3 regions of the Vibrio azureus genome follow, and region 3 is predicted to be linked to each of the others. Evidence: predicted binding sites of a transcription regulator. Region 3 holds the regulator's gene; each other region holds the start of a gene.
The links. The regulator PurR, encoded in region 3, represses purine synthesis genes. The targets are predictions, from matches to a motif close to TNANGNAAACGTTTNCNTNA.
Positions count from the first base shown of each region.

Region 1: folD (bifunctional methylenetetrahydrofolate dehydrogenase/methenyltetrahydrofolate cyclohydrolase FolD) is a predicted target of PurR. The motif match lies at 3,623-3,642, and genes of this name have one in related genera.
Region 2: glpX (class II fructose-bisphosphatase) is a predicted target of PurR. The motif match lies at 5,407-5,426, and genes of this name have one in related genera.

Region 1 is NZ_CP018616.1:915,973-926,494, reverse strand. It holds gene BS333_RS04450 (aminotransferase class I/II-fold pyridoxal phosphate-dependent enzyme) at 31-1,089, opposite strand; gene BS333_RS04445 (hypothetical protein) at 1,476-2,945, opposite strand; tRNA gene BS333_RS04440 (tRNA-Arg) at 3,433-3,509, opposite strand; gene folD (bifunctional methylenetetrahydrofolate dehydrogenase/methenyltetrahydrofolate cyclohydrolase FolD) at 3,712-4,572, shown strand; gene BS333_RS04430 (lytic murein transglycosylase) at 4,724-5,644, opposite strand; gene BS333_RS04425 (YcgL domain-containing protein) at 5,746-6,027, opposite strand; gene minC (septum site-determining protein MinC) at 6,228-6,890, shown strand; gene minD (septum site-determining protein MinD) at 6,908-7,720, shown strand; gene minE (cell division topological specificity factor MinE) at 7,727-7,990, shown strand; gene rnd (ribonuclease D) at 8,153-9,271, opposite strand; gene fadD (long-chain-fatty-acid--CoA ligase FadD) at 9,398-10,522, opposite strand, start outside.
Region 2 is NZ_CP018616.1:275,954-286,475, forward strand. It holds gene BS333_RS01350 (MBL fold metallo-hydrolase RNA specificity domain-containing protein) at 1-1,313, opposite strand, end outside; gene tpiA (triose-phosphate isomerase) at 1,639-2,409, opposite strand; gene BS333_RS01360 (5-carboxymethyl-2-hydroxymuconate Delta-isomerase) at 2,729-3,079, shown strand; gene BS333_RS01365 (DUF805 domain-containing protein) at 3,214-3,636, shown strand; gene BS333_RS01370 (DUF3135 domain-containing protein) at 3,684-4,007, opposite strand; gene BS333_RS01375 (helix-turn-helix transcriptional regulator) at 4,104-4,721, opposite strand; gene zapB (cell division protein ZapB) at 4,897-5,139, opposite strand; gene glpX (class II fructose-bisphosphatase) at 5,483-6,490, shown strand; gene rraA (ribonuclease E activity regulator RraA) at 6,575-7,072, opposite strand; gene BS333_RS01395 (1,4-dihydroxy-2-naphthoate polyprenyltransferase) at 7,147-8,064, opposite strand; gene hslU (HslU--HslV peptidase ATPase subunit) at 8,474-9,805, opposite strand; gene hslV (ATP-dependent protease subunit HslV) at 9,829-10,380, opposite strand; gene BS333_RS01410 (SPOR domain-containing protein) at 10,522-10,522, opposite strand, start outside.
Region 3 is NZ_CP018616.1:1,089,807-1,100,328, reverse strand. It holds gene mukB (chromosome partition protein MukB) at 1-1,016, opposite strand, end outside; gene mukE (chromosome partition protein MukE) at 1,019-1,732, opposite strand; gene mukF (chromosome partition protein MukF) at 1,713-3,050, opposite strand; gene cmoM (tRNA uridine 5-oxyacetic acid(34) methyltransferase CmoM) at 3,047-3,844, opposite strand; gene elyC (envelope biogenesis factor ElyC) at 3,959-4,732, shown strand; gene torR (two-component system response regulator TorR) at 5,101-5,814, opposite strand; gene torD (molecular chaperone TorD) at 6,218-6,865, shown strand; gene purR (HTH-type transcriptional repressor PurR) at 7,296-8,306, shown strand; cyclic di-GMP riboswitch class I at 8,744-8,833, shown strand; gene BS333_RS05125 (TfoX/Sxy family DNA transformation protein) at 8,945-9,535, shown strand; gene BS333_RS05120 (alpha/beta fold hydrolase) at 9,786-10,522, opposite strand, start outside.

The DNA of each region.
Region 1 (10,522 bases), 170 kb from region 3:
CAATTATTAAAAACCAACTCAGTAATTGGGTTATTTAAGCCTGTATAAAAAATGCTCTAGGTCGTGTGTATTACCAACGATTCTGACCCGACAATATTCTTTAGTAAGCGTGTTGTCTGTCAATTCAAAATGATGAGCAGACTCGACCAATATTCCGCGGTCATCAAACCAACTCGCTAAATTTTCGCCCTTCTTATAGGCTAAAAATATTGGCGTCTCGTCGTGCGTTGGGGCAACTTCGATTCCACACTGCTTTAATGCATCGATCATCGTCTTTTTAATGTTGCGGCAATCTGCTTTACATTCATCAAGAAAACTATCGATATTTGGCAATACATCACAAGCAATCTTAATTGACGTTAGCGAAGGCGTAAAAGGGATAATAATTTTGGAGAAGTAATCACGCAGATTTTTCGAGACAATAGCGTAACCAAGACGACAAGAAGCCAAGCCCAAACCTTTAGAAAAACTGCGAGTTACTACTACATTATTAAACTCATTAGCAAACTGGACCATACTCTCACCCTTTACTAAATAGTCCCCATACGCCTCATCGATTAACAGTATTGAACCAGAGTCGATACATGCTTTGACCACTGGAGCTAACTCATCGTAAGAGTAAGCTCGCCCGGTTGGATTATTGGGATTATCAATGTAAACAACGGATGGAACTGTCGCTTTAATATTTTCGCAAAGAATAGGAATAACACCCGGACTATATCTAATTGAGCGATAATAACCACCAAGCTTTATAAACTCTGATACTGCATCGACGAATTGAGGACCAAGACCAAGCATTGTCATATTATCGCCTAGAAGCTTAGAGAAAACCGTCGAGAGCATAGGCATAGAGCCATTAGAAAAGAAAACACGGTCAGGCTCAGTTCCAATATAGTTTGCCGTCAACACTGATAGCTTAGCTATATGGTCAAACGAATAATAATCGCTTAGATCATCGAGTAGCGTTTCTTTTATCGCATCAGATAAAGCTGGGCGACCTTTGGGATTAGTTCCGAGACGGCAATCAATAGTGTATAGATTACTAATATAAGAGGAAGAATCACCTCTAATTCTTTGATTAATATTCATGTTGTTCACTCAATGATGATCTAATTTTCTAGAATTTTCATACTTCCGATATTTATTCAAACTAGACTTTTAAAATCTGGTTATGTGAATAAAGTAGTAGCCCAAACTATAAAATAAGGCTGATTTGATTTTTTAGTTTCACCATAATAGGCTGAAACTGAGGATACAAGTAAGCACCAAGAAAAATATTCAGTTTTGCAACCAGACCATCTCAAGGTCATAGAAAATACTCGTTTTATCGATTTAATCAACAGCGCTGACTTAGGTATTGAATAGTGTTAGTTTCACCGATGGAGAAAAACAAATGGAGACTCATCAACAGGCTGCTACATGATCTCCACATACCACATTTTATTTCAGTATAAGTACAATAAAGAGTTTATTTATCATTGTCGAACTAAATAACTTAGCTGCTCAATAACAACTTGTCCAACCCCCCAATCATTACTCACTTCACACATACTAATACGATCTTCTTTTACGGCTAAATCACACATGAAATATCCATTAAGTCGATTTGGGTTATCAAGTCGAATTCGGAATTCAAACTCGGTTTTACTTAAGTCACGAGAGCTCTTTTCATAGGTAAATTCGTAGCCAATAATATTGATCTCAAGTGACTCTTTTGGAAACATCACGTCATAACTTTGCTTCCAATCAGCTACAGAGTCTTGCCAAGTCAATTCCGCCACCTGATTAATATAATTACAAGGTAGCTCTGTATATAATTGACACTCAGACTCATCGGGAGCGAAACAGCTAGGCCATTGATACGTGTTGGAACAATTTCCCCAGGTGTCTCGATACATTTGTTCGGTCAATGCACACACCTGAGCAATGTCTTTATATTGACATTGTTCAGAATGAGTAAATGCCATAAATTGATTCCATTTTTTTATTGCTAATCTGGCAGGCCGATAGTCTTTGAAAGCTTGCCAGTGCTCCATTCCTTCTGGAATTTGATATGCCGATGTTTGATAGCTAATAATTCGGTGTTGCTTGGTTTTACCGCCTTCAAATTCCCTTAATTTGTCTGCAAAGTTCAATAGATTTGTATCCGATAAAACCATTTGTTCACCGGATACATAAGCTTTGATTTTAATCTCATAATCTTGCTGGTACTGGCGATATTTCTCTAATAACTCAATATCTACTGAACCGGATATAAGCATCATGTAACTAGCTGAAATGTCTGCCGCAATGTCAGAAGTATCTTCCTTTTGCTGGTTTTTTGATTTCACCTGCAGTAATAAATACAGTTCCCGCCCATATTGAATACCATCAACTAATGCATCTCCGCATATATTCCTGAAATTTGTTTTACTGGTATTTGTATTAGCATTTAAAAGTGCTAAAGCTCTTGGCTCCATTGTTGGCCAAGCATCATTAATTAGCGTATAAGTTTTATCTTGAATGACGAATGCTACCGTATTATTTTGCTCTAGGTTTTGAAAGCTATTCGATACATCTCGTTGAAAGTGACTTGAAGCAGAAAAACTGCCGTATCGGCCCTCAGCATTAACAGAAAGAGCAGCTGAAAAAAACTCTTCGACTTCTGATTTGCTTGATACAACTCGCCCTTCAACATAACGACTTAAATTCTCAATTCTTTGATAACTTTGATTGATAATACATCGATTCCTTGTTGGCAACTCTGTAACTAAGTTAAATCCATACCCTAGACGATGACCGTTTAATCCTTTTATTGAGTTATTTAAATCATTTATTTCTGATTGGGTTAATAATTGATTCTGTGCTTTTTCCCACAAAGCATCAAGCAGAGCTAGTCTTGGTGTTGCGTGAGAATTCTGGTTAACGAAGAAAATACACATACAAAGTATTACAAATAACTTCATCATCTTATACCTTTATTACATTATAATATAAGCGGTATTTAATGGGATCTTCTGTTGTAATTCACACAAATTGTTATCATATTGTGAAGTCAGTGTATAATCATTAGCAAAAAATTTTTGTCATTAAATCAAGGTTTGTTACAAAAACCTCGCGGCCCGTCAATCTTTAAAGATAATTCATCGTTTAAAAATCTTCATAGCCATTCTTAATTCAAATGTCAGCTTCATAAACACTTTAAATTTTTTCAACAAATCATTAATGCCTTAGTGACCTAAAAATAATTAATTCACACCAGTGGCATAGATTAATTGTTCTGATTATCTTTCGTGAGCTAAGCCTTTCTCAAGAAGATGATCTCTGCTAACTCGTGGTAAAGTGAAAGAGAAAACGTTTGTGGATATACATTGATGAATGAGGATATTTAGTACAAGTCTTAAATGAAAAAACCCCGGTAGCTCATTGAGCTATCGGGGTTCTTAGAATGAATGGCACGCCCTGTAGGATTCGAACCTACGACCACATCCTTAGAAGGGACGTGCTCTATCCAGCTGAGCTAAGGGCGCGCTACAGGAAAGAATTATACGAGTTAAAATGCTTAAATCAATGTGTTTTTATAACATTTTGATTCAAATGCTTAAAAAAAAATCAACTTAACGTTTAAAGCTCAAAAAGACAACAATGCAAACGTTTGCGTGTGGATGTTAATACTATTTTCTGCGACAATATCTGCAAACAATTTGCCTTATCAATCTCAAAAGGAAAGTCATGACAGCTCAAAATATCGATGGAACACTTATTTCTCAAACCGTTCGATCCGAAGTTGCTGCTCGAGTAAAAGCTCGTCTAGAATCTGGCCTTCGTGCTCCTGGTCTTGCTGTTGTTCTGGTTGGGGACGATCCCGCTTCCCAAGTTTATGTGGGCAGTAAGCGTCGTGCTTGTGAAGAAGTAGGCTTTGTCTCTAAATCTTTTGACCTTCCTGCTTCTACTTCAGAGAATGAATTATTAGCTTTGATCGACCAACTTAACGATGATGCAGAAATCGATGGCATCCTGGTACAATTACCCCTTCCTGCGGGTATTGATACCACTCAGGTGTTAGAGCGAATCCAACCCGAAAAAGATGTTGACGGCTTCCACCCATACAATGTCGGTCGATTGGCTCAACGTATTCCTAAACTGCGTTCTTGTACTCCGAAAGGCATCATCACGCTGCTGGAGCGTTACAACATCGAATTGCGCGGCAAGCATGCGGTTGTTGTAGGGGCTTCTAATATCGTGGGCCGCCCAATGACTTTAGAACTCCTGCTCGCTGGCTGCACCACGACGACTTGTCATCGTTTTACCAAAGACTTGGAGTTTCACGTCCGCCAAGCTGATTTGGTTGTCGTGGCAGTAGGTAAACCGAATTTTATTCCCGGAGAGTGGATAAAGAAAGGAGCTGTTGTGGTTGATGTAGGTATTAATCGCTTAGCCTCTGGTAAACTTGCTGGGGATATTGAGTTCGATAAAGCAAGAGAGAACGCGAGCTTTATTACACCTGTACCAGGTGGCGTTGGTCCGATGACTGTAGCAAGCTTAATTGAAAATACTATGCTGGCTTGCGAACAATTTCATACTCATAAGTGATGACCTGTATGATTTAGGGCATGAGGGATAAACACGCCCTATCACACATTTCATATCGTCGGGACTATGGTTACAACCAAGTAACTTCAAGATGCAATGTTCAGCTTAAAGTTACTTGGACAAGAGCCCTGAGTTTTATGAGTTGACGGATTTAAAAACTAATACGATCTGCTAGATGGCTGACTGCTAAAGCAAAATAGTAAGAACGATTCCACTTCATTAGCACATTGTAGTTATTGTAGACAAGATAAGTTCGGCCACTTTCATCGTCTGGCATAATCAACCAAGCTTTAACGTCTTTATCAAGTTTTGGTAGTGGCGTACCATCGTATTTGGTAATACCAAGCTTACTCCACTCTTGCAAATACTTGCCTTTGTCGGCTTCCCTACCCTCAAGTTTATGATCAATACCATGTGGTACTTTCACTTGACGGCCCCAAGTATAATTATCGTCCCAACCAAACTGACTCAGATAATTCGCTGTCGAGGCAAAAACATCGGCTTTAGAATTCCAAATGTCTTTCTTACCATCATCGTTACCATCAGCGGCAAAACTCAAAAAAGAGCTAGGCATAAATTGGCACTGACCCATCGCACCAGCCCAAGACCCTTTAAAGTCTTTTAATGCAATATGCCCTTGATCCAAAATTTGCAAAGCCGCCATCGTTTCTTTGCGAAAGAAGGCTTCACGGCGCCCTTCGAAAGCCATCGTTGAAAGTGCATCAATCACATTGAAGTTACCGGTAAACTTGCCAAAATTACTTTCAACGCCCCACAATGCGACAATAAAGCGTGGCTGAACACCATACTTGTCACCAATGCGCTTTAAGTCGGTATAATGCTGCTTGTATAACTGCTTTGCTTGCTTAACCTTCCACTCCGGGACCGCTCGCGGAATGTATTCGTCTAAAGTCAGCTTTTTTTCTGGCTGATTTCGGTCGGCTTTTACCGCTCTAGGCTTATAATTGACGTCAGCAAATGCGGAAGTAATTACTTGTTCAGAAATGCCTTTATCTCGAGCTTCTGCACGCAGTTTGTTTAGGTATTCGTCAAATCCCTCGGAACTTGCCAAAGCACTACTACAAATGCTGATACTGAGTAAAGTTGCAAATCGTTTTTTCACATCACTCTCCTTGATGGGCGAAATAAGTTCTCAGAACAAAAGAGCTGACTTTACTCACCTTTTTGCTGAGATTTTTGTTCTTTATATTTTTCTAATAAGTTTTCAGGGGGTGGCGGAACTTGCAGAAAGAAGCCATCATTAATCAGTGATGTCTTTACTTTCTCAACATCCACCTGTGCGAGTGTTCGGCCATCTAACTTGATCGTCATTACCGGTAGAGGTTTACCAAACATCTGCATTAGCGCATCAGGGACTTGAGAAAAGTCATCTTTCTTTGGAATGTAGAGGTATGTGCCCTCTTTTCTGGTACTCTTATAGATAGAACAAAGCATGATGACCCTTTTTATGCTGAATTACCCGTCTTAACACGGATAGGATTAAAAGTATTAAAACTCAGACAAGAAATAAGGCGCCAAATTAAAATTAATTTTATCATTTAACGTCTTGAAACCTTGCTGCATCAAAGGATGGAATATAACATGACACCTATAGTTTATGGCAATCCTCTTTCAATAAAGGAAAGATGCACACGATGACCCATTCACCAGATCTTAAAGGTAGCAGTTTTACTCTGTCAGTTTTACACCTTTCTGACAACGAGATCGTTAAAACGGTCAATTTTTTAAAAGAAAAAGTTGCGCAAGCCCCTTCTTTTTTTGCTTCAGCACCACTTGCCATCAATATATCCAAGGTAGAAGGCGACATTGACTTTTCGACCTTAAAACAAGGCATTGCTGATGCAGGCTTCATTCCTGTTGGCGTGACTGGTTGTAAAGATAAGCGAACCCAAAACCTCGCCTCTGAGGCTGGATTCGCAATTATGTCGGCCAGCAAATCACCCGCACAAGCACCCGCCAAAATGAATCCCACCAAAGTCGTCCATACACCGGTCCGTTCTGGACAACAGGTTTATGCGAAAGATTGCGACTTGGTTTTACTGGCTCATGTGAGTGCAGGAGCCGAAGTGATCGCTGATGGTTCGATTCATATCTATGGCACATTGCGTGGACGAGCGATTGCCGGAGCAAGTGGCCAACAAGAAGCAAGAATATTTTGTCACGATTTACAAGCTGAGCTGGTTTCCATCGCTGGAGATTACTGGCTGAGCGATCAAATTCAGAGTGAGTATTGGCAAAAGAAGGTAATGATCAGTAAAGCTGAAGAATCATTACATCTTCAAACGCTCACGATATAGTTTAAAAAGGAAATAAAATGGCACGCATAATTGTAGTTACCTCTGGTAAAGGCGGCGTGGGTAAAACCACATCAAGCGCAGCAATCGCCTCAGGTTTAGCACTAAAAGGCAAAAAAACCGTCGTGATCGACTTTGATATCGGCTTGCGTAACCTCGACCTTATTATGGGGTGTGAGCGCCGCGTCGTATATGATTTCGTCAACGTCATTAACGGTGAAGCAACACTTAACCAAGCAATGATCAAAGACAAGAGAACAGAAAACCTGTTTATTCTTCCTGCCTCTCAAACTCGTGATAAAGATGCACTAACCAAAGATGGTGTTCAGCGTGTCTTTTCTGAACTTGACGATATGGGCTTTGATTTTATCATCTGTGATTCACCAGCAGGTATTGAGCAAGGTGCATTAATGGCCTTGTATTATGCCGACGAAGCCATTGTCACCACCAACCCTGAAGTATCTTCTGTCCGTGACTCTGACCGTATCCTTGGCATTTTAGATTCTAAATCCCTTCGTGCTGAACAAGGCCTAGAGCCGGTTAAGCAACACTTATTACTGACTCGTTACAACCCTACCCGTGTCACCCAAGGTGAAATGCTTAGCGTCCAAGATGTCGAAGAAATCTTGCATATTTCATTGCTTGGCGTGATCCCTGAAAGCCAAGCCGTTCTGAATGCTTCAAATAAAGGGGTCCCGGTGATCTTTGATGAGAATACTGATGCAGGTATGGCTTACTCAGATACGGTTGAACGCCTACTAGGTAATGAAGTTGAGTTTCGTTTCTTAACCGAAGCGAAGAAAGGTCTCTTTAAACGACTGTTCGGAGGCTAGATAGAAATGTCACTATTAGAATTTTTCCGTCCACAAAAGAAAACGTCAGCTAATTTAGCCAAAGAGCGTTTGCAAATTATTGTGGCAGAACGTCGCAGCCAAGATGATCCAGCACCGTCATACCTGCCTCAATTAAAAGAGGACATATTAACGGTCATTCGTAAATACGTCGCCATCGACGCTAACATGGTTGATTTAACGTTTGAGCAAAAAGACGATGATATTGCCGTCCTTGAACTCAACGTCAAGCTGCCAGAAGATGATAATTAATACTAGGCTTGGCGAGACTTGCTTATCTTGCTATCGCTTGGGGTAAGATATGGAGTATAGAGGTTGGTATTCAACACCAACCTTTATACTCAAGTCGCTCCATGATATATGACTATATTCAAGTGACCCTAGGATGCTTGATTCAAAGCGATATCACGGGGATTACTTTAGTACCTTGAGCATTTTTTCACCGACCAGAGAACAACGCCAGCCTTGCATCAAATCTGGCAGCAGTGATGGATCACAATCTTTTTTCCAGACCCAACTGACCAATTGGTTAATTTGCTTTTTAGAAGCTAAAAACTCTGTTGCTAATCCCGTCTGTTGCGAGACCACTTTGACCACGTCTTTGAGGTTTTTAAAGATCTGTTTATAACCCGGATAGTCCATCAAGCGTGTGATCGGCTCTGGATATTCATCGACCGGCGTTTGCTTAGCCTTTTTGACCATCGCGGCTATCTTTGCTCCATGGCGTTGCACAGAACGAATATCCATATCTTCTGCTTCCATTTTATGGAAATTCGTTAAGCCCAGTTTGGCCACCGTCAGTAGATCGGCTTCTTTAAAAATAAAATTCAATGCCAAGTCACGTTTAACTGCTTCTCGGTAGCGCCAAGTGGCCAAAGGTTTAAGGTTTGCTAACTGAGCGGGCTTAAGCTGCCAAGCTCCTTTGATATTACGATAGAGGTTGTCTTCATCGATATCTTGAATGCGCTTAGAGACCAAAAGTTCACTCTCTTGCTGCGAGGCTTCCCACCAGCCTGCTTGCATGACCTTTTCTAACAATATCTCATAAAGTGGCATTAAGTAATGTACATCTGCTGCTGCATAGTCCAATTGCTTTTGAGACAGTGGGCGTGCCATCCAATCTGTTCGCGATTCACTTTTATCCAGTTCCACATCAAGATATTGTTCAACTAAAGAGGCAAAACCAGTTGACAGCCCATGCCCTAAAAAGGCGGCCATAAGTTGTGTGTCCACCATAGGAAAAGGAGTACAACCAAAAGCATTTTGAAATACTTCGAGGTCTTCCCCACATGCATGCAGAACCTTTAGCACAGAGCTGTCTTTGAGTAATTCAATAAAGGCGGTCATATCCGTTAATTCGGTTGGATCAATTAACGAAAGATGCTCTCCATCAAAAAGTTGGATCAGCCCTAACTGCGGATAGTAAGTTCGAACACGGACAAACTCAGTATCTAGCATGACGACATCGGCGTTTCTGGCCAGAGCACAAACTTCAACCAACTCTGTATTTTTTGTAATCATTTGATAATTCACAGGCTTCTCGCTATGAAAATGCCAGCATTACGCTGGCATGCTAACCTAGAGGTTAGGGTCTATTGACCTAGAAATAAGAATAATATTGGCCTATTAACAAGGCTATATTGAGCTTAAGGACAAAACTTAAGCACGTTTTTTCTCAAGTTCCGCATCGTTTTCATCACGCAGCACTCGGCGCAAGATTTTACCCACATTTGTCTTGGGCAAGTCTTCACGAAACTCAACAAGTTTAGGCACTTTATACCCGGTGAGATGCTGGCGACAATGTGTAATCACTTCTTCTTTGGTCAAACTTGGATCTCGCTTAACCACATAAATTTTAACCAACTCACCTGAGACCTCATGTGGTTGCCCGATCGCAGCAACTTCTAGCACTTTGCCATGAGATGCAACCACATCTTCAATTTCATTCGGATAAACATTGAAACCAGAAACCAAAATCATGTCTTTTTTGCGGTCGACAATATGCAAGAACCCTTCATCATCAAACTTAACAATGTCGCCAGTTGACAGCCAACCGTCTTTATTGATGACTTCTTTCGTTGCCTCAGGACGTTGCCAATAACCTTGCATAACCTGAGGGCCACGAACCTGCAGTTCACCCGTTTCAGTGTTAGCCAAAACATTACCTTCATCATCGACAATCCGAACATCAGTTGAAGGGACAGGCAAACCAATAGAACCGTTATAAGCGACTAAATCATGTGGGTATGCAGCCACCAGCGGTGAACATTCCGTTAAGCCATAGCCTTCCAGTAAGTAACATCCCGTGCTTTTTTGCCATTTCTCAGCAACCGCACGCTGAACTGCCATACCGCCCCCAACCGCAAGGCGTAGATGACTAAAATCAAGCTCATGAAAATCTTCATTGTTAACTAACGCATTAAACAGAGTATTAACGCCTGTAATCGCGGTGAAAGCATGCTTTTGTAACTCTTTAATGAAGCCAGGAATGTCGCGCGGGTTAGTAATAAGCAAGTTATTACCGCCCATTTCAAGAAATAACAGGCAGTTTACCGTTAGAGCAAATACGTGATACAGAGGTAAAGCGGTGACCACCAGCTCGCGGCCAGGTGAAAGCACGGGGCCATATGCTCCTTTCGCCTGCATTACGTTGGCAATCATATTTCTATGAGTAAGCACGGCCCCTTTCGCGACACCTGTTGTGCCACCTGTGTACTGTAAGAATGCAATATCATCACCAGATACATAGGGCTTGACGTATTGCAAACGTCGTCCTTTGTAAAG
Region 2 (10,522 bases), 810 kb from region 3:
TCTGCTAAGGCTTGTTTGGCATGTTGTTCACCATGGATCAAATGGACCGCTTTGGGTGGGGTGGGTATCCCAGCGATAAACTGTAATAAGTCAGCTTGATCGGCATGGGCGGAATAACCTGAAATCGTGTGTATTTGAGCGTTAACCTCAATGACTTGCTCATCAATGTTAACCCTGGTTTGGCCGCTTTGAATGGCTTGCCCGAGTGTGCCTTGCGCTTGATAGCCAGCAAACAGCACATCATTTTTACTCTCTGGCAGTAAGGCCTTGAGGTAGTTAAGGATCCTGCCACCTTGACACATACCAGAAGCTGCAACCACCAAAGCGGCTTGTTGCGTTGAAGCAAGCCGATTGACTAGCGCCAAATGTTCTCGATGACTTTGCACGCTGATGCATTGTTCAAAAGCTAATGGGTGACGATGGCTATCGAGACGCTGCTTGGCTTCTTGCCCCCACAGCTTTTTGAAACGTCGATAGGTTTTGGTGATCTTATTCGCCAGCGGTGAGTCCAAAATGACAGGCAGTTGAGCTGAGAGTTTGCGCTGGTGGATAAGTTGTTCGATATCAAACAGCAACTCTTGTGTTCGGCCGACGCTGAAAGCTGGGATCATTATGACACCGCCATCGGCAAGAGCATGGTCAATAATACGGTTTAAGCGTTGAATGCGTGTGGCAATCGCTTCGTGTTGCTTGTTGCCATAGGTCGATTCAATAAAGAGATAATCGGCTCGAACAGGAGAAAACGGATCGGGCAGAAGAGGCGTATCACACGGGCCAAGATCGCCAGAAAAAACCACTACCTCATTGTTGGCCAGTTTGCATTCCACATAGGCTGAGCCAAGAATGTGCCCGGCATGCTGAAATCGCAAATAGGTTTGCTGGCCAAGTGGGATCCATTGTTGGTAGCGACAGGGTTTAAGGCGTTTTTTGATTAAGCTGAGCACCTGTTGGCGCTGGGCAGTGTTTAAACCAAGCTGCAGTTTCAGCCCATCATCAAGCATTAATGGCACTAATTCGGCAGTGGCCTGAGTGCAATAGATAGGGCCTTTGAATCCAGCGGCAAGTAACCAAGGTAAGCGGCCAATGTGATCGATATGAGCGTGGGTCAGTACTAAGGCTTGAACGGATTTAATCGAAAATTCAATTTCTAACGAAGGTTTACGTCCTGCAAAATGCAAGTCTTTACCTTGAAACAGTCCGCAGTCAATTAAGATGCTGCCGTGCGGTAGTTTGAGTTCATGACAGGAGCCCGTCACGGTATCTTTGCCGCCGTGATGAATCACACTGGCTATGTTTGAAAGTTGAGTCGTCATACTGATTGCTCCTCCTTGAGCAAGCGTATTAAGTTCTTGTATCTGAAGAGCTAAAGTAGAGCAGCTTAGTGGTTATGCTGCTTGGAATAAAGTGGACTTAATTGAAGTGCGATGAAGGACGGTTTTTGGCGCGTACTGAAGTGAGATTCTTAGTCTCGCTGCGCTCGCTAGAATGACGGTGTTTTAGAATAGGGAGAAATGGCTTGGTGGATTTTTAGAATAGAGACAGAGTTCAGGGTTGGCACATAAAACAAAAGGGATGCTTCGTGCATCCCTTTAGAACAGATTACTTAAACCTCAGAGGTTAAAGTAAGATAAAGCACCATTATGCTTTAGCGGCCGCCGCTGCTTTAGCGATTGCTACGAAGCTTTTCGCATCAAGAGATGCACCACCAACTAGCGCACCGTCGATGTCTGGTTGTGAGAAGTAAGCTTCTGCGTTTTCTGGCTTAACAGAACCGCCGTATTGAATGATCACTTGCTCTGCTACTGCTTTGTCTTTCTCTGCGATAAGCGCACGGATAGACGCGTGAATGCGTTGTGCGTCTTCAGCAGTTGCTGCTTTACCAGTACCGATAGCCCAGATTGGTTCGTAAGCGATGATGGCATCGTTTAATGCTTCAACACCGTAAGTGTCGATAACGGCATTGATTTGACGTGCACATACGGCTTCAGTTTCGCCCGCTTCGTTTTGCGCTTCAGACTCACCGATACAGAAAACAGGTGTTAGACCATTTTCTTTTAGGAAGTTGAATTTCTTCGCGACGAACTCGTCTGACTCGTTGTGGTATTCACGACGCTCAGAGTGACCAATGATGATGTGAGAAGCGCCGAAGTCTTTCAGCATCTCTGGAGACATATCACCAGTAAATGCACCGCTGTTGTGCAAGTCAGTGTTCTGTGCACCTAGGATAACTTTGTTACTGCCTTCCGCGATAACGCACTCAGCGAGACCGATGTAAAGAGCTGGTGGAGCAACGGCTACGTCAACACCTTCAACGCCTTCAAGTTCAGCGTTAATACCCGCTAGTAGCTCAGTGACCATTGCTTTGCTACCGTTTAGTTTCCAGTTACCCATCACTACAGGACGACGCATAGGAATATCTCCCTTCTCTTCTATGTATAAAGTCAATTGATGTAAAAAATCTACGTAGGAATATAACAGAATAATGCCTGCAGATCATGATTGGCGTCATGTCTTGTTTATCTGAGTGAGATGGTATTGTTCGTGATTTTGCTCTTAAATTGGGTCAAACCTTGCCAGCGAAAATTGGATATTGGGTATGTTATTTCCGAAAAGTTAGGTATTTATCTAGGAATACAACAAGTTAAGCAAGTAACATGATATGGGAGTTTTACGAAAAGCTCTGAGCTGGGAAATGTTGCTCAGACGCAAGCAATGACAAGGAAACAAAATGCCAAACTTAGTTTTAGAATATTCTAACTCTGTCGATGAGCAAGTGAACGTGCAAGGCCTGCTAGAAGATTTGCATCAAGCGGCATTAGATAGCGGTTTATTTGAATTAGCGTCAGTGAAATCGCGCACGCTACGTTGCCATAATTGGTTAGTCGGTGAGCAAGGCGACAGTGTCGATTTTATTCATATTAATTTTGATTTGCTGGTGGGGCGTACACCGGAGCAGAAACGCGAACTGTCACGTGCGTTGATGGCAGTCTTGCAAGAGTCAGCCAGCCATATTCATAGTTTGACGGTCAATATTAGGGATATGGACATCGATAGCTTTCAGAAAATAGTCAGAGGATAGTTTTCTCGGCAGCCTTTCCCTTACTCAGTAAGCGAAGCGCCCCGTCTTCTGTATTTAACTCATCAACATGTTTCTTTTGTACTTTAATTTAGTCTTCGGCTAATCTATGGCTTTCTAAATTAGAGTGAAAGTACATGTCTATTCAAGCGTTACTATTTTCTTTTCAAGGGCGTATTGGCCGTAAGACTTACTGGCTATGGAATGTGTTCTACTATCTTGCGGTCATCGGCCTGACGGTGAGCACTGGTGCACTGTTCCCTGCTTATGCCGATACACTTCTTGCTACTTTTTTATTTTTGCTGATTATTCCTGACTTAGCCATTACGGCAAAACGTTGGCACGACCGAGATAAGTCTTCCTATTGGTTAGTTCTTACGATTCCTCTGATTGCCGCTCGTTTGGCTTCACCCGCGACGATGGAACTTTCGTCAGAGCCTGATATCTCAATGATATTGTCGAGTTTTCTTGGTTTAGTGTGTGGAATCTGGATTTTGGTTGAATGCGGTTTTATGAAAGGCACGTCCGGCGATAATCAATATGGACCAGAGCCGAAGTAGCCCAAAGAGAAGGAGCTAGGTTCTAGAATCTAGGACCTAGGGCCTAATCACTCAGACTTAAACCCGTTCAACTCAATAATTTCTGCCTGTTGATCAGAATGCGTCTCGCCCATCAGGGCTTCTCTGAATTTGACCATCTGCTTACTCAATTCATTCATTAATACGACATTGGTATGGTTGGGGTTTTTGCAGTGACTGATCACCTGATCAATGTGGCTTTGCTGTGCTCGAAGCCTTGGTTGCATTCTTTCTGATGCGCCAGCAATGGCTTTATTGGCCATATCGTGACGAAACTGCTCAAACGCGACAGGATCCTGTTCGGCCATCTTGACCAGTTCATCAAAAGGGGGCAGTTGAATCGGCTCTGACATAGAACACTCCAATTAATAATGTTATTAATTAAAGCGTAATTCAATCAAACCAAGTGAAAGCAGAGGGATCGCTTTTGTCTCATCAATAAGAATTTGTTACACAGTCGAGATACGGTACACGCAGCGCCGGTGGCCATCAATAATATGCTCTGTGCGTTCGATTGTGGTTTGCGAACCCAGTAGAGCTTGAAAGACATTCAATTCAGATTGGCATAAGTTGGGACAACGCGTCGCCGCTTTACAAATCGGGCAATGATTTTCGATCAAAATAAACCCATCGCTGTCTTGCTCTAGCTCAGCCATATAGCCTTCTTGCTCGCGCAGTTGGACCAAGATGTTGAGCTTATCTGCAAGGGTGTGACAATTGGCTAAGTGTTGCTGGTAGTTATGAAGCGTGCGTTTCTCACGTTCGTGAACGACTTTATTTAATCCTTCCTTGCCAAATACTTGTTCAACGACATCAATAAATTGAATCGTCAGTTCGCCATGATGATCGGCAAATTGCTCGTGGCCTTTTTGAGTCAGTGACCAATGACGGGTTGGACGTCCTACTTTCACTTTGACGTCGTTAATAGAGAGAAGCCCATCGTCTTGAAGTGCTTGTAGGTGTTGGCGAGCGCCCATGCTGGTCATGCTAAGTTCTGAAGAGAGCTGTTTTGCTGTGACGCTGCCGTCCCGTTTAACGATTTGCAAAATTTTATCAATGCTCTTCATACACCCACCACTTTTGTAACATGACTCATTATGCGGGATAGGGGAAGTATACTCAAGTCACGACAACGGCGTGGTTGGATAGGCAGGCTTTGGTTGGAAGAGGTCAGGTTTGTGGGCCTATAAAATACAACACCCGCCTGAGCGGGTGTTGTTGATTCTGAGTCTGAAAGGAAACTTATTCCACTTCATCCATTTTGCCAAGCAGGGCACGAATGCGCTCTTGCCACTGAGCGTGCTCTTGCTGAGTTTGATTTGACTTCTGCTCAAGCTCTTCACGTTGAGAGCGAAGATCATTCGCTTCTGTTTCAAGCTTTACTTTATCTTCTTTTAACTCTTCGATTTCCATCTGAAGAAGAGTGATTGTGTCAACTGCAGTTTGAATTTTCGCTTCTAGTTGTTCTAGTACTTCAAAAGACATCTTGGCCTACCTATTTTATTCCATTGGGACGATACGCAGCATTCGCGTGCACCTTACCTATGAGTTCATTCTACTCAGCGTCGCGACGAGAAACACCCACTATATTCGATATTTTGCATCATTTGATTAAAAAATCGGCGCAATCTCACTAAACGCTGATTTTTATCGATAACAAACTCTGTTGCAGTAAGACGTTTTCTGTTTGTCGGACGAAAAAATCATCTAAGTATTGATCGAATGCAATTTAGTTCAAGTAAATCCAGCGCAAAAAGCAAACGTTTACCCGCCATTGTGTTAGAATCGCCGCGCAAATTTTACTTCCTTTTATTTTATTGGAGACATCATGAAACGCGATTTAGCAATGGCATTTTCCCGTGTGACGGAAGGCGCTGCATTAGCTGGCTATAAATGGCTCGGCCGTGGAGATAAAAATGCTGCGGATGGCGCTGCTGTTGAAGTTATGCGTACCTTGCTGAATAAAACAGACATTAGCGGTGAAATCGTTATTGGTGAAGGTGAAATTGATGATGCACCGATGCTGTACATTGGTGAGCAAGTTGGACTGGGCGGTGATGAAGTCGATATTGCAGTGGATCCAATAGAAGGCACCCGCATGACTGCAATGGGGCAATCTAATGCGCTTGCTGTCCTTGCCGCTGGTGAAAAAGGCAGTTTTTTAACTGCACCAGATATGTACATGGAGAAGCTTGTCGTTGGACCGGGTGCGAAAGGAGTGATTGATTTAAATCTGCCGTTAAAGGTTAACCTTGAAAATATCGCCCAGGCATTGAATAAGTCGTTGGATACTTTGGTCGTGATCACGTTAGCTAAACCTCGTCATGATGCTGTAATTGCCGAAATGCAAGCGATGGGTGTGCGAGTTTTTGCGGTGCCTGATGGTGATGTCGCGGCATCGATTCTTACTTGTATGCCGGATAGTGAAGTGGATGTGATGTACTGTGTAGGTGGTGCTCCGGAAGGGGTAGTATCTGCTGCGGTTATTCGTGCGCTAGATGGGGATATGCATGGCCGACTTCTTCCTCGTCATGAGGTGAAAGGCGATAGCGAAGAAAACCGCATTCATGGTGCAGAAGAGTTAAAACGTTGTCAGCAGATGGGCGTTTCTGCCAATGTGGTGCTCAAAATGGAAGATATGGCGCGCAGCGATAATGTCATTTTTTCAGCAACGGGTATCACGAAAGGCGATTTGCTTGAGGGTATTTCTCGCCAAGGCAATGTTGCAACAACTGAAACGTTATTGATTCGTGGTCGTTGTCGTACAATCCGCCGCATCAAGTCGACGCACTACTTAGAACGCAAAGACCCGGAAGTTCGCGATATTATTTTATAGTTCGCTTGCCTTGCGACAGCGATACGTATCCTTCAGGGCCAGTATCGCTGTTGTTAGAGCGTGAATCGATATTTATCGGTAAGATTAATCCAGCTCAAGGTCAATGTTGAGTGGCTCTGGAGAAAGAATAATGCCAGTGCTGTCAGCATAGATATAGTCTTCAGGCAAAAAGCTCACCCCACCAAAATTGACGGGAACATCGATTTCACCAACCCCTTGGTTTGCTGCGCCCACTGGGATCGATGCTAAGGCTTGAATACCGAGGTTCATGTCTTCTAGGACATCCACTTCTCTTACACAACCGTAAACGACAATGCCTTCCCATTCGTTTTCTTCCGCAAGGGTTGCGATTTCAGCATCAATGAGTGCTCTGCGTAGGGAGCCACCGCCATCAATGAGTAATACCCTACCCATGCCGTCTTGTTCTAGAGTTTCGCGAATGAGTGCGTTGTCTTCAAAACATTTGATTGTGATTACCTGACCGGAAAATGAAGCTCGGCCGCCGAAGTTGCTGAACATGGGTTCAACGACATCGACTTGTTCAAGGTAGATATCACAAAGAGCTGAGGTATTGTATTCCATAGCGTGCCTTCCAAATAGAAACTATTGTCTTTGAGTATATCCAGCCATTAAGTCAATGCAATGACAATTCATGTTTATCTCATTAGAGTTTGAGCGATGACGATCGTGGCAAATAGCATATTGGTGATCAAAGCACACTTCACAATCACTGGCATCATTGGAGCAAAGTCGATAGGTTGCTTGGCTTGCCAGACAACTTGTGCATGGCAATAGACCACATAGATGCTGATCAAAAACGGTAAATTAAGCCACAGTGGGCTATGGAATGTCATTAAGGCCAGCACAAAGACCAACAGCGCGATGCCAAGCAGAAGTAGGTGGTAGCATTTGGCTTTGTTTTGACCGAGTCGCACTGCCATGGTGCGTTTACCACAAGCACGGTCATTGTCTATGTCACGCATATTATTAATATTCAGCACTGCGACGGCCAATAAACCACAGCCTATCGCCGGTAAAGCCAGTGATGTATCTAGGTGACCCGTATGCAAAAAGTAGGTTCCTGCTACACCGAGCAAACCAAAGAAGATAAAGACAGAGACATCACCCAAACCGACATATCCGTAAGGCTTTTTCCCCATGGTGTAAGTGATAGACGCCACCATAGCGGTGAACCCTAAGCCAATGAAGGCCATGATGCTTTCAAAGCTATTTAAAGCATAAAAGACTAATATCAACCCAGACAATATGGTCAGCATGATATTAAACAGAATGGCGCGACGCATTTGCTGAGCCGAAATTGCCCCTGATTGCATGGCACGAGTTGGGCCGATACGTTGATCGTTATCGGTGCCTTTTTGGCTATCGCCATAGTCGTTGGCCAAATTAGAGAGAATCTGCAACAAAGTGGCAGTGATAAACGCCATCACAGTAATGATGATGGAACATTGTCCATTTGCGTAGGCGAGGACACTGCCAGTTAAAATTGAAACGAGAGCGAGGGGTAAGGTTTTCGGCCGAGCGGCTTGTAGCCAGAGAGATAAAGTGTGTTTCATGGACTTATTGTGCAGGTAACTCATGCGACCAGTATAAGCACACTCTATGTATTGCGCTATTGATCTCAAGCAAGCAAAGTCTTATCTCCAAGTCACCTTGCTAGGCTGTTTGGTGTGCTTGACCTGAAATATTAGTGTTATCGACCTGGAGTATTAGTCTCATCGAGCTTAAATATTAGCGTCATCGCTCTGAAGCAATCGGCTAGTGGTCTTAGGTGGCTGTCTTAGAGTAAAGCCATTAAGTGTAAGTGCTTCAGGTAAAAAAAGAGCTGAGTGCAGTCACTCAGCTCTGATTACTTATGCCTCGCACACAGGCTGTGTTGCAGGCGTTATTTTTACGTTGCGTTATTTGCCATGTTACATTGTTTGCTATGTCGCATCATTTTCAGCGTACATGACAAGATAAAGATTATAAGATGAAGCGGCTGAGGTCTTCATTTTCAACCGTGTCACCAAGACGATCTTTCACGTATGCAGCATCAATAACGAACTTAGCACCTGCTTGTTCGGCAGCATCGTAAGAGATCTCATCCATTAGACGTTCCATCACCGTGTGTAGACGACGTGCACCGATATTTTCCGTGGTTTCATTAACGGTCCAAGCGGCTTCTGCAATTTGGCTGATTCCGTCTTCGGTAAACTCAACGTTAACATTCTCAGTTTGCATCAGAGCGATGTACTGCTCTGTTAATGAAGCTTTAGGCTCAGTAAGAATACGTTTGAAGTCATTACTGGTTAGCGCTTCTAGTTCAACACGGATAGGCAGACGACCTTGCAGCTCAGGAATGAGATCTGAAGGCTTAGCGACTTGGAAAGCCCCTGATGTTACAAATAGGATGTGATCGGTTTTGACCATTCCGTGTTTGGTTGAGACGGTGCTGCCTTCAATAAGAGGCAATAGGTCACGCTGCACGCCTTCACGAGACACATCAGGGCCTGAGCTTTCACCGCGCTTACAGATTTTGTCGATTTCATCAATGAACACAATGCCGTTGTTCTCTACATTGAAGATCGCTGACTCTTTTAACTCTTCTTGATTAACCAGCTTAGCGGCTTCTTCTTCAGCTAATGCCTTCAGCGCATCTTTGATTTTCAGTTTACGCTTTTTCTTTGTGTCACCGGCAAGGTTTTGGAACATCCCTTGCAGTTGGTTGGTCATCTCTTCCATGCCCGGAGGCGCCATGATCTCGACGCCCATTTGTGGAGCGGCAATATCAATCTCAATTTCTTTATCATCGAGTTGCCCTTCGCGCAGTTTTTTGCGGAAGGTTTGACGAGTGCTAGAGGACTCTTCTTTCTCTTCATTTTGGCCCCAAGCATCACGCGCTGGTGGCAGTAAAGCATCAAGAACGCGCTCTTCCGCTTGTTCTTCAGCACGGAATTTCACTTTTTCCATGGCTTGTTGATGAGTCATTTTTACCGCTACATCAGTTAGATCACGGATGATGGTTTCTACTTCTTTACCCACATAACCCACTTCAGTGAATTTGGTCGCTTCTACTTTGATAAAAGGAGCGTTCGCCAATTTGGCAAGGCGGCGAGCGATTTCGGTTTTACCAACACCGGTTGGACCGATCATCAGGATATTTTTTGGTGTGACTTCTGCACGCAGGCTTTCTTCTAACTGCATACGACGCCAGCGGTTACGCAGTGCAATCGCAACAGAACGCTTGGCTTTGTCTTGACCGATGATATGACGGTTCAGTTCATGAACAATTTCGCGAGGGGTCATTTCAGACATATTCTTTCCTTACTTCGTTACGATTAAGCCGTTGGCTTAGGAAGTTCTGCCGTTGATTCTAGCTCTTCCACAGTATGGTTATGGTTAGTGAAGACGCAAATATCGCCTGCAATGTTGAGGGCTTTTTCTGCAATGGTGCGCGCGTCTAAATCGGTGTTCTCTAGGAGTGCGGTTGCTGCTGCTTGGGCAAAGGAACCACCTGAGCCAATAGCAATCAAGTCGTTCTCTGGCTGAACCACATCACCGTTACCAGTAATAATTAATGATGCAGTCTCATCTGCAACGGCCAGTAGTGCTTCTAGTTTACGTAGAGCGCGATCGCTGCGCCAATCTTTAGCCAGTTCAACGGCTGCTTTAGTTAGGTGGCCTTGATGCATTTGCAGTTTGCTTTCAAAGCGTTCGAATAGGGTAAAGGCATCAGCAGTACCGCCAGCAAAGCCAGCCAGTACTTGATTGTTGTATAGGCGGCGAACTTTACGCGCATTGCCTTTCATGACGGTGTTGCCTAAGGATACTTGGCCATCACCCGCGATGACGACTTTATTGTTTCGACGTACAGATACAATGGTAGTCACAGTCGACCTCTTATTATTTCTTTTTGGATTTAACTCAATATATGGGGGAGGGGATTTTGGGATTCAAGGGGGGAAGGTAGGTTTAAAAGAAAGGACCTAGGACCTAGGATTTTAGGACCCTAGGATCTAAACCCTAAACCCC
Region 3 (10,522 bases):
AACTGCAAATGATCAGACGCGGCTTGATGATCTTGCTCTAACGCTGACTCCGAATCGAGCAATAACGCTAATTCTTCTTGAACACGGTTAAGTAAGTTGTTTTGTTCAACCAACGTTTCCCGTGACCCAAACAGTTCTGAACGTAGTGAAAGGGTTTTATCTAATTTTTTACGACGATCGTTAGCATGGCGCATGTAGTCAGCAGCCACGTAATTTGTTGATTCGGTGATCAGGTGTTTGAAGAGGTCACGATCTGCTTGCGTAGTTTTGATCGCTTCTAACGTCATACGGTTTTCGCGCAAGGCAGATTCCATATCTTGGAACGCTTTTTTTACGCCACCATTTTGCGGCAGAAGGTAATCACGCAATGAACGGGTAATAGCACTTGAAATACCACCGTATAATGAAGCTTCAATCAAACGATAAAACTTCGAACGATCGCCCGAGTTACGTAATTTCTTTGGAACGACACCAAATTCAAACATTTGGGCATGGTAGTCAACGATAGAAGAGAAGGCTTTAAACTGAACACCTTCATACTCTCCAATAACCTCTTTGACTTCGTTAAGCTGCCTAACTCTGGCTTGGGTTGCGGAGACACTTTCAATCAATATATCTGTCGGCTTAACGTGACTCGGCAAGCCTTGGATAACGAAGGGTTTGATGTCTACTTTTTTGTCACGCCCTGCAACTTGCTGTAGCTTAACAGCAAACAATAGGCGTTGGTTTCGAGAATTGACGACATCCAAAGCAGCATAACAGGCACCTGGTTGTAATTTACCAAACAAACCTTTATCGCGAGATGACTGGCTGCTACCAGCTTCCGTAGTATTACGGAAATGCAATAGTGTTTGGTCAGGGATTAATGCGGTAATAAATGCTGCCATTGTTGTCGACTTACCTGCACCGTTACCGCCAGATAGCGTGGTAACCAAATCATCAATATCAAAAGTACGGGCAAAGAAGCCGTTCCAGTTAACCATGGTCAACGATTGATATTTACCACGTTCAATCATGCTCATACTTCACCCTCATTTGTTTGCTCTTCAGCTTGGTCATCTTCAGTCAATAAACTGCCTTGGCTCGGCTCTTTCGTATGAACGACTGCTTCACCATCGCGAATCAAGCGTAATTGTGCCTCTCTCATATCATCACCCGAGCGAACATCAGCACCAAAACGGAAGACCGATTCACTGATGCTAAATTTACTGGTTTCACCAATATTGATAATCATGCCTAATCGACGCAGGCGACGTAGAGACGTTCGCACTTTTTCAAACAGCTTTTCTTTATCAAGATCCGAACCAGTTGCACGGTTGGTGACCAGTCGCATCAGCTTGTTTTCATCAGCCAAAGCCAGCAGTTCTTCATACAGCTCTTGATTAGTAAAAATACCTTCATGAGCAAGGCGCTCTGGGCTGAGATATAAAAAGCACAACACTTTACCAACCAACATATCTAACTCAGATAGAACACTTCGTCCAATCAGTGAGGTTGAGCGAGGTCGAAGGTAGAAAAAACCTTCAGGGGCTTTAACTAACTCAGTGTTGTAGCGCTGATAAAATGACGAAAGTTCTATTTCAAAATCTGACAACAAAGCGTAATTATCGAGATCCTCAGAAGAGATATGTCGACCAGCACGAAGCATACTGTCCAGCGCAGGAAATAAAGGGTTTGCTATCGCTTTAACCAGATTATCTGGCATATATTCATTAGTATCTGTCGATGACATTTGCTTGTACCTTTGCACCAAATTCATTGATGGCTTTCCAGTTTGGTTGAATAGCCTGATAGTCGGATTCCGAGTAACCAAGACGGACCGCTTGATCAACAACAATACGGGCTAAATCAAAATGATGAGTATGTGGATGCTGTGAAAGGTAATCTTTTAGCACCGCACTTAAGTCGAGCGGCGTATTTTGCTCTTTATGTGCTTTCAACATCTCACCAATTGTTTCGGAGAGCTCATCATTCACTTTTTGAAATTCTTCATATTCCACTTCCATTGGAACTTGCCCCGTGACTTCATCGTTACGGAGAATAAGCGCCTCATCACGAAGGTCAGAGAGTTTTTCGGCATTGGCATAAGTGAGGAACCAAGGCATATCGAAGTAATCCGTCATGGATTGGCGTAAACGAGCACTGAAGGCACGATTTTTATCCATATCAATCGCAGTACGAATAAATTTATGCACGTGACGATCGTAACCAATCCAGAGATCAATCGCTTGTTGGCCCCAACTGGTAATTCGATCGAGTTTCATCTGTAAGCCAAACAATGCTTCTTCAATAAACTCTAGCTCAGGATCACCATACACAATGCCCTGAACATCCAAAAGTTGTGTTTGTAATTCATCACTGGCTGCTTGCAAGGTGTCTTGCAGCTCACGAAGTGTGCTTGATGTTTCTGAGAGCAGCGCTTCACAGTTATTGATTGCCTCGCGCCAGTCTTTATTCAGTAGGTCTGCGATTTGCTGTTTTACGGATTGCTGCTGTTCATCCATCACTCTTTGGTTAAGATCTATTTGATCAAATATTTCACCAACAGAGTACTTTAAAACGCCATAGACATTCTTCTTCCAATGTCCTGGTGTTCCGCCTTTTTGAGCTGCTTCAATCGCTTTTGCCATCTCATCAGCAACCATGGAAAGCTGGATAGAAAGACGTAATTTAGAAAACTCACGGTGACGAACGTAGTAGTCGGTAATGCCGATCGCTAAGGGGGATAAGCGATAAATACTCGCTCCATCTGTCATTTCACTGACAAAGCGGCTGATCAAACGTTGTTTGACCATCTCATTAATAGCATTGTTTGCACGGAAAGCCGACGCTTCTCCAGTGGCTTCGAAAAGGCGAGTCACGATGGCAAATGCGTCATGTAGTTCACCTTCTCCCAATTCTTCATCGAACCTTTCGTTACTCAGTACAGCGATAGCAATCAAAAACGCCAAACGTTCTGTAGTCAGGTTCAACGAGAAGTCATTCTGCTTTACCCAACCTACCAATTCATCAATCGGTTGATCGGCCGCATTAAGAGTTATCTCACTCATTGTGATTCCTGTTTATCATTTTTCTTGGCCCAAACATGTATGTAACGGCCTAATGAGAGGTAGGGTTCTTGTCGGCAAAGTTGTTTTTCTAGTGCCAACACATCCTCAAACTCATAGTCACCCATATATTGCTGATTACCGATGTAATCACTAAATGAGCGAATACCGGACTTACCACAAATAGTAAAACCCGCGTTTTCTATCCATTGATAGACATCTTCTGGCTTTAAACCTTGTTGAGGCTGTAATTTAAATCGTTTCCGGTGAGGCATACCGTTTAATACATGTGGAATATTGCCACAAACCACATTTTTGTAAACCAAACCGTGATGGTTATAAAACATAACTGAAACAATACCCCCAGCTTTCACTTTGGCCAGTAGTTTTTCAAGCGCGTATTTTGGATCAACGAGCCACTCCATAACCGCATGAAACATGACGAAATCAACGGGCGTCGATAGATGTTTATCGATAGATTGAATCGGAGCATGAATAAACCGATACTGTTCCAGTAAACCGTTTTTATCTATATCCTGCTTTGCTAGCTGCAACATTTCTGAAGACAAATCACACAGGCTCACTTCATGTCCGAGCGCGGCAAGCTTTTGCGACATCTGAGCCAAACCACCACCTGCATCAAGTATTTTTAAGGGTTGCTGGTGAGCCTCTAATTCATTTAGAATTCTCTGGAAGTCTTCCCATACAATGATTTGTCTAAGCTCTCCTTTGTCTGAGCCGTAGATATTTTTTGCAAATTTGTGGGCGATATCGTCGAAATTGCGGTCTTCAGTCACTTTTGCTAGGTTATGATTAAGGATTATCTTGCTATTCTGGCACAAGGAAGGCAGGAATAAAGAGTATCACCCTTATTTTTATTATCAATTGATGTTTTTTCGGACTATTTATGTATGTTTGAGCTGAAAAAAGTAATATCTGCACTACTGATGCCCTTACCCGCGCTTCTCATTATTGGGTTATTGGGACTGATTCTGGTCAGTTTTACCACCAAACGTAAAACAGGTTGCTTCATCATCCTGTTTTCTCTTTCTGGTATTTTTCTCGCCGCATTCCAACCTGTATCAAATAAGTTGCTTATGCCTATGGAGCGCGAGTATAAGGCTTTTTTACCCACACAATCGACCGTAGATTACGTGATGGTGTTAGGTAATGGCCATGTAGTCGATGATGAGCTTCCTCCCACATCACAGCTAAGTCGAGCAGCATTGATGCGGCTTGCTGAAGGAATAAGAATCCTACGGATGTACCCTGGAGCTAAGCTGATTCTCTCTGGTTATGCAGGCGGCTCTAAAGTAAGCCACGCAAGAATGATGGCCAATGTAGCTCTCGCTCTCGGCGTTTCAAAATCTGATATCATTCTACTGGAGGATGCCAAAGACACTTGGGAAGAAGCTCGACAATCTGCTGCGTTTGTCAATCAAAAAGAGGTGGTTCTCGTCACTTCGGCAAGCCACATGAAGCGTGCTCTCTTAGAATTCAATGCTGCAGGAATTAAGCCTATACCAGCCCCAACCAACTTTTTATCGGTAAAAGATATCGAACAGCCTTGGCAAAAATACGCGCCTAAGTCACAGTACCTTGAGCAAACTGAGCTCTACTGGCATGAATTACTTGGCACACTATGGCAAAAATTGCTTAACAAGGTCGGATACTCAAACCATTAAGATTAAAAAAGCAGAAAGTAACGGATATACCCAAGTAACCTCAAGATACTGTGTTCAGCGAGATGACCTTAACTCTCAGGCGCGGCAACGATTCGAAAATATAGTGGCTCTACATTGAGAGTCGTTAACAAAGTCTGAGAGTTAAGGCCGCTCGCCCTTTGGGAGCGTGTCACTGAGCCGACTTCTTGCGTCAAACAACCGTTCTTCTTACAAAAATAAGAAAGAGCCGGCTATTCCGCTTCGTTGTCTTCCTTGAATTCGACTCAGTGACCTCGCTCTGAATCAAGCATCTTGAGGTCACTTGGGTATACAAAAAAGGAGAGCTGAAGCTCCCCCCTTTTTTGTCAATGCTGATTTACAGACAATATTTAGTCTCCAGCAAACATATAGCCCTCACCATGAACCGTCACAAAGATCTGTGGGTTCTTAGGATCAAACTCCATTTTCGCTCTCATACGTCTGATCAGTACATCAATGGTACGATCATTTGGCGCATCCACTCGATGGCTGATCATGTTCAAAATTTGATCGCGGCTCAGCACTTGATTCGGATGTGACGACAAAGCAACAAGCAGCTCGTATTCTGCTTTTGTGAGTTTAACTGGTTCCCCATTACGGCTTAACGCTCGGCGTTGAATATCAAAGGTCCATTCACCAAATCGAACAACATGAACATCGTTAGTTTCAGTAACGGATCTCTGTGACCCTTCACGAGCTGCAGAAATACGCCATAACAAGTTTTTAACTCGAACTAAAAGTTCTCTAAGCTCAACTGGTTTTGTAACGTAATCGTCCGCACCCATTTCGAGTCCAACAATCTTATCAATACTATCCGTGCGCCCCGTTACCAGAACAATACCAATATCGGATTGACTGCGTAATTCACGGGTCAACATAAGACCATCTTCACCAGGCAAATTAATGTCTAACATAATCAGGTCAACGTCACCATCTTGAAGCACTTCGCGCATTTCTGCGCCACTTGCCGCTTCACTTACCTTGTAGCCTTCATTTTGGAAATAACCCGTTAATTTGCTGCGAGTTACAACATCATCTTCTACGACTAATACGTGATAGTTCATGTACACCACTTCTGTTTTTATTATTTTCAAGTGTCTATTCTATTCATATTCCGTAACACTTCTAGTCATAAATCACTTAAAATATAAAAAATCACGATCCTATTGGCATCCCTTATACCTTGGATTCTGCTAAAAGTGTTGAATATAAACCATCTCTTAGGTTTATCAGTGGCAAAGAAAGCCACTAATTTTCATTATTTATCAGTACATTTTCTTAAAACATCACCTTCAAAAGCACAACATTTATACCTCAATGATTTCAAGACGCTTGGTCAGACACCTAAATCGCGATGTAAAACTGAAGGGCATACCACTTTTTCTTCATCTGAACTTTGATTTGGGATATAGAACCTCACAGAAAGTTAAGTATACAATTCACATGAAATCATTTAGGAGTAATAACATGCAAGACCTCAAAGCTTTCAATGAAAAACGTGCGGAGATCTATTGGTGGTTCTCGAGCCTCTTTGCCAAAGAGTTAACCCAAAAAGAACTCGACGCTTATCAAGATGTCGAAATACGAGGTTTTTTAGCAGGCCTTGGTGACAATGCATTACTCCACTCCCATATTTCTCGTGTTGTCGATGCACTAAACCGCCTACAGGAACGCGAAGATGCCCAACTTGAACTGGCTGCTGACTTTTGCGATCTTTTCCTAAAAACAGAGAAGTATGGTGCACTCCCTTATGCTTCAATGTATATCGGTGAGTCCGGTTTACTTAATGATAAACCTACAGAAAATATCGAAAAACTGATGGCTGATTTTGGTGTTGAAGTCGATAAAAACTTAAATGAGCCAGCTGACCACCTTGCCATTGAGCTTGATTTTCTCGGCAATATGATAATCCGCACCAATGAAGAAACATGCGAGCAGAAAATAGAACAAGCATTTTCAGAGCAAAATGACTTTATTCAACAACATTTATTAAGTTGGTTGCCGCAATTTGATGCTAAATGTCAGAAATTTGATGAATTTGGCTTCTATAGCAGTATTTCTCAATTACTCATTTCATTCTGTAAACTAGACAGCACCTACCTTATTGGTGAATAATTAGTAATTATTTTATGGAGCTTATTCATTTAAGCTCCTATTTGTTCACACATTCACCGTTAACTTGATAGCAAAATCACGTTAAGCAGATTAAATTATGACTTAATCCATGCAAATTCATCGCTGAAAATATTGCCAGCGCACTGACACACGTCTAAAATGTGAGCGCAATCGATTAAGTATAAGTAAACCGCGACTAATAAGCGGTTTTTGTTTTTATCCATTCGTCTAACGAATCTTTACTCTTTATAAAACAAACAGATAATCAGTCACCAATAGATGGTGCGACTCAATCCTAGACAGAGCGCTAAACAAGCAGACGAGAGGGAGCAGTTCCATTACTTTTCTGTGGTTTAGATAGCCAACGACTATTATTGCTTATCGCTAGAACGTTTTTCGAAGATGGATAGCCCGATACAGGATTTCATTTATGGCCACAATCAAAGACGTAGCTCGTTTAGCAGGCGTTTCTACGACCACAGTTTCTCATGTAATCAATAAAACACGTTTCGTTGCAGAAGCAACCCAAGAGAAAGTGATGAAAGCCGTTGAGTCTCTCAACTATGCGCCAAGTGCGGTAGCTCGTAGTTTGAAGTGTAACACTACACGTACTATTGGTATGCTTGTCACTCAATCAACCAACCTGTTTTTCTCAGAAGTCATTGACGGTGTTGAAAGTTATTGCTATCGCCAAGGATACACTTTGATTCTTTGTAATACTGGGGGCATCTATGAAAAGCAACGCGACTATATCCGTATGCTTGCTGAAAAGCGTGTTGATGGGATTTTAGTCATGTGTTCTGATTTGACCGAAGAGCTAAAAGAAATGCTCGATCGTCACCCTGACATTCCAAAAGTTGTTATGGATTGGGGCCCAGAAAGCTCACAAGCTGATAAAATCATAGATAACTCCGAAGAAGGTGGCTACATAGCGACAAAATTCCTTATCGATAATGGTCATACTGATATTGCCTGTCTAAGTGGTCACTTTGATAAAGCGGCGTGTAAAGAGCGCATTGCAGGCTTCAACCGTGCCATGGTGGAAGCTAACCTAGCAGTAAACAGCGAATGGATGATTGAAGGTAACTTCGAATGTGATACCGCCGTTTTAGCTGCGGATAAAATTACAGCAATGAAGAACCGACCAACGGCTGTTTTCTGCTTCAATGACACTATGGCATTAGGCTTAATGAGTCGCCTTCAACAAAACGGCTATAAAATACCTGATGACATTTCCATTATTGGTTATGACAATATTGAATTGGCGGAATACTTCTCTCCACCCCTAACGACCATTCACCAACCCAAACGCCGAGTAGGCAAAAACGCCTTTGAAATTCTTTTGGAACGCATCAAAGATAAAGAACACGAAAAACGCGTATTCGAAATGCAACCAGAGATTGTCGTGCGGAGCACCGTCAAGAATCTGAAAAATCTATAGCTTCACCTATACCCAAGTGTTCTCAAGATGCTTGGGTACAACCTCCCCCTATCTTGCTTGCTTGCTTGCTTGCTAAAATAGCCTCCATCAAAATTGACTCAGCCGTTAACATTTTATGTCCAAGTAACTTCATGTGCTTGAGTATATATTTCAAACAGGCACTGATACTGTTTCAATCAGGCGCTAATGTGCAAACCCAAACATTCACGTCGGTTATATTTTCTTTATTTCTAAGCAAAGTGGTTAATATAGACAAAACAATTAATATCAATGACTTCCACAACAAATCATACGCCGAGAAAATAAATTGCCCATTATACAACAAACCTAAAATAAGCATATACACTCATAAAAATAAGCATATTAACTGAACCAGTATCACATTTCTTTATTTACATTGTGATGTTAATTCAAGATACAAAGTATCCTCAAAATTGTCACGCACAGGGCAAACCATTTGAAAGAATGGGACGCAAAGCTTCCGGCCTTAACCACCTTTTTAAGTGGAAGGTAGCGGGGTTGCCGATGGCAAGCAGGCTGCAATCGAATATCTTTTATAAGCTTGCATGCTTGTAATTGCTTAACTCTCGGACCTGACTTTTGGTGGCGTAATATTAATTACACCGAGATAACAGATCATGGATAAACCGATACTCAAAGATTCAATGAAGCTATTTGAAGTACTTGGAAAGATCAAGTCACGTTCAATGTTTGGTGGTTTTGGGCTGTTTGCTGATGAAACAATGTTTGCACTCATTGTCAACAATCAGCTGCATATAAGAGCAGACCAACAAGCTTCATCACACTTCGAAACTCAAGGACTCAAACCTTACGTCTACAAAAAACGTGGTTTCCCTGTGGTTACGAAATATTATGCTATTTCTGACCAACTATGGGAGTCACCTCAGCGTTTACTGGAAGTGGCTAGGCAATCTCTGGCCACCGCCCAAAAAGAGAAACAACAACAAGCAACAACGAAGCCAAATCGCTTAAAAGATCTTCCTAATTTACGCTTAGCAACCGAAAGAATGCTAAAAAAGGCAGGTATAGACTCTGTAGAGCAGCTTACAGAGGAAGGAGCCGTGAGCGCTTATAAAGCTATTCAAGACACCCACTCCTCTAAAGTCAGTCTAGAGCTTTTGTGGGCTCTTGAAGGCGCTATCAATGGTACTCATTGGAGTGTGGTACCCCACTCAAGAAGAAACGAACTCATGAGTTCTCTTGATTAGTTTATTTTTAGCACTTAACGACAAAAACGCGGCCTCGTTAAGTCGCGTTTTTATTGTCTGAGTGAAACTTCTAAGCGTTGTTGAAGTTTATGATTAACAACGTTTTGGGGAAAGCAATAATCTTTAGAAATAACCGTGTTCTTTGGGGAGAATAATGTTCTGTGGATATAGCACTGTTATGCAGTTATATACCAGAGGTCATCTCAAGATCCAGCGTTCCACAGACGACTTGAGGTCACTGGTATAAGAGTTAAGCGTTTAATAAAGTGGTTTTCTTTTGCTTTCTAATAAACTCAATAGAATGGTAATTGAAGTCCTCAGCTCGTTCAACATTGCAGACATGACCACAATTAGGGATTTCATGTAGAGTGCTGAGTGAGTGTACCGCAACCATTTCTTTAACAGGCTTAATAAACATGTAATCCTGTTCGCCCATTAGATATAAGGTCGGTATTGGTAGCTCCTTCTCTTTGAAATATTTCATCAAGGGGTTAACATCAGCAGCTAAAATAAACCAACGTTTGAACTCTTTTTGACACAGCTTTTTCGCCTCACGAACAAATAAATGCCTTGATTCTTTCTGGTTTTTTTGAGGCATGACAATATAAGCAAATAGCTTGTATAACCACATATAGGGCATGATGTGTTTGACTAGGTTACCCATATGCACAAGCAGTTGTGAACGCGTATTTAATCGTGTGACCGCTCCACCCAATACCATTGAGCGAACACGCTCAGAAGCCAATTCAGCCAAGTTTCTGACAATAATAGTCCCTAAAGACATCCCAACAAAATGTGCCGATTGAATTTTGAGGTGATCCAATACATGAACAATATCTTTAGTCACATCAGAAAAAGTGTAGCGGTTGGTGATTAACTCTTTAAGTAGCTGATTTGATTGACCATGACCTCTTAAGTCAATCAACAACAAATTAAAATGTTGCTTATATGCTTTAATTTGCTTAAACCATATTGATGAACTGCCAC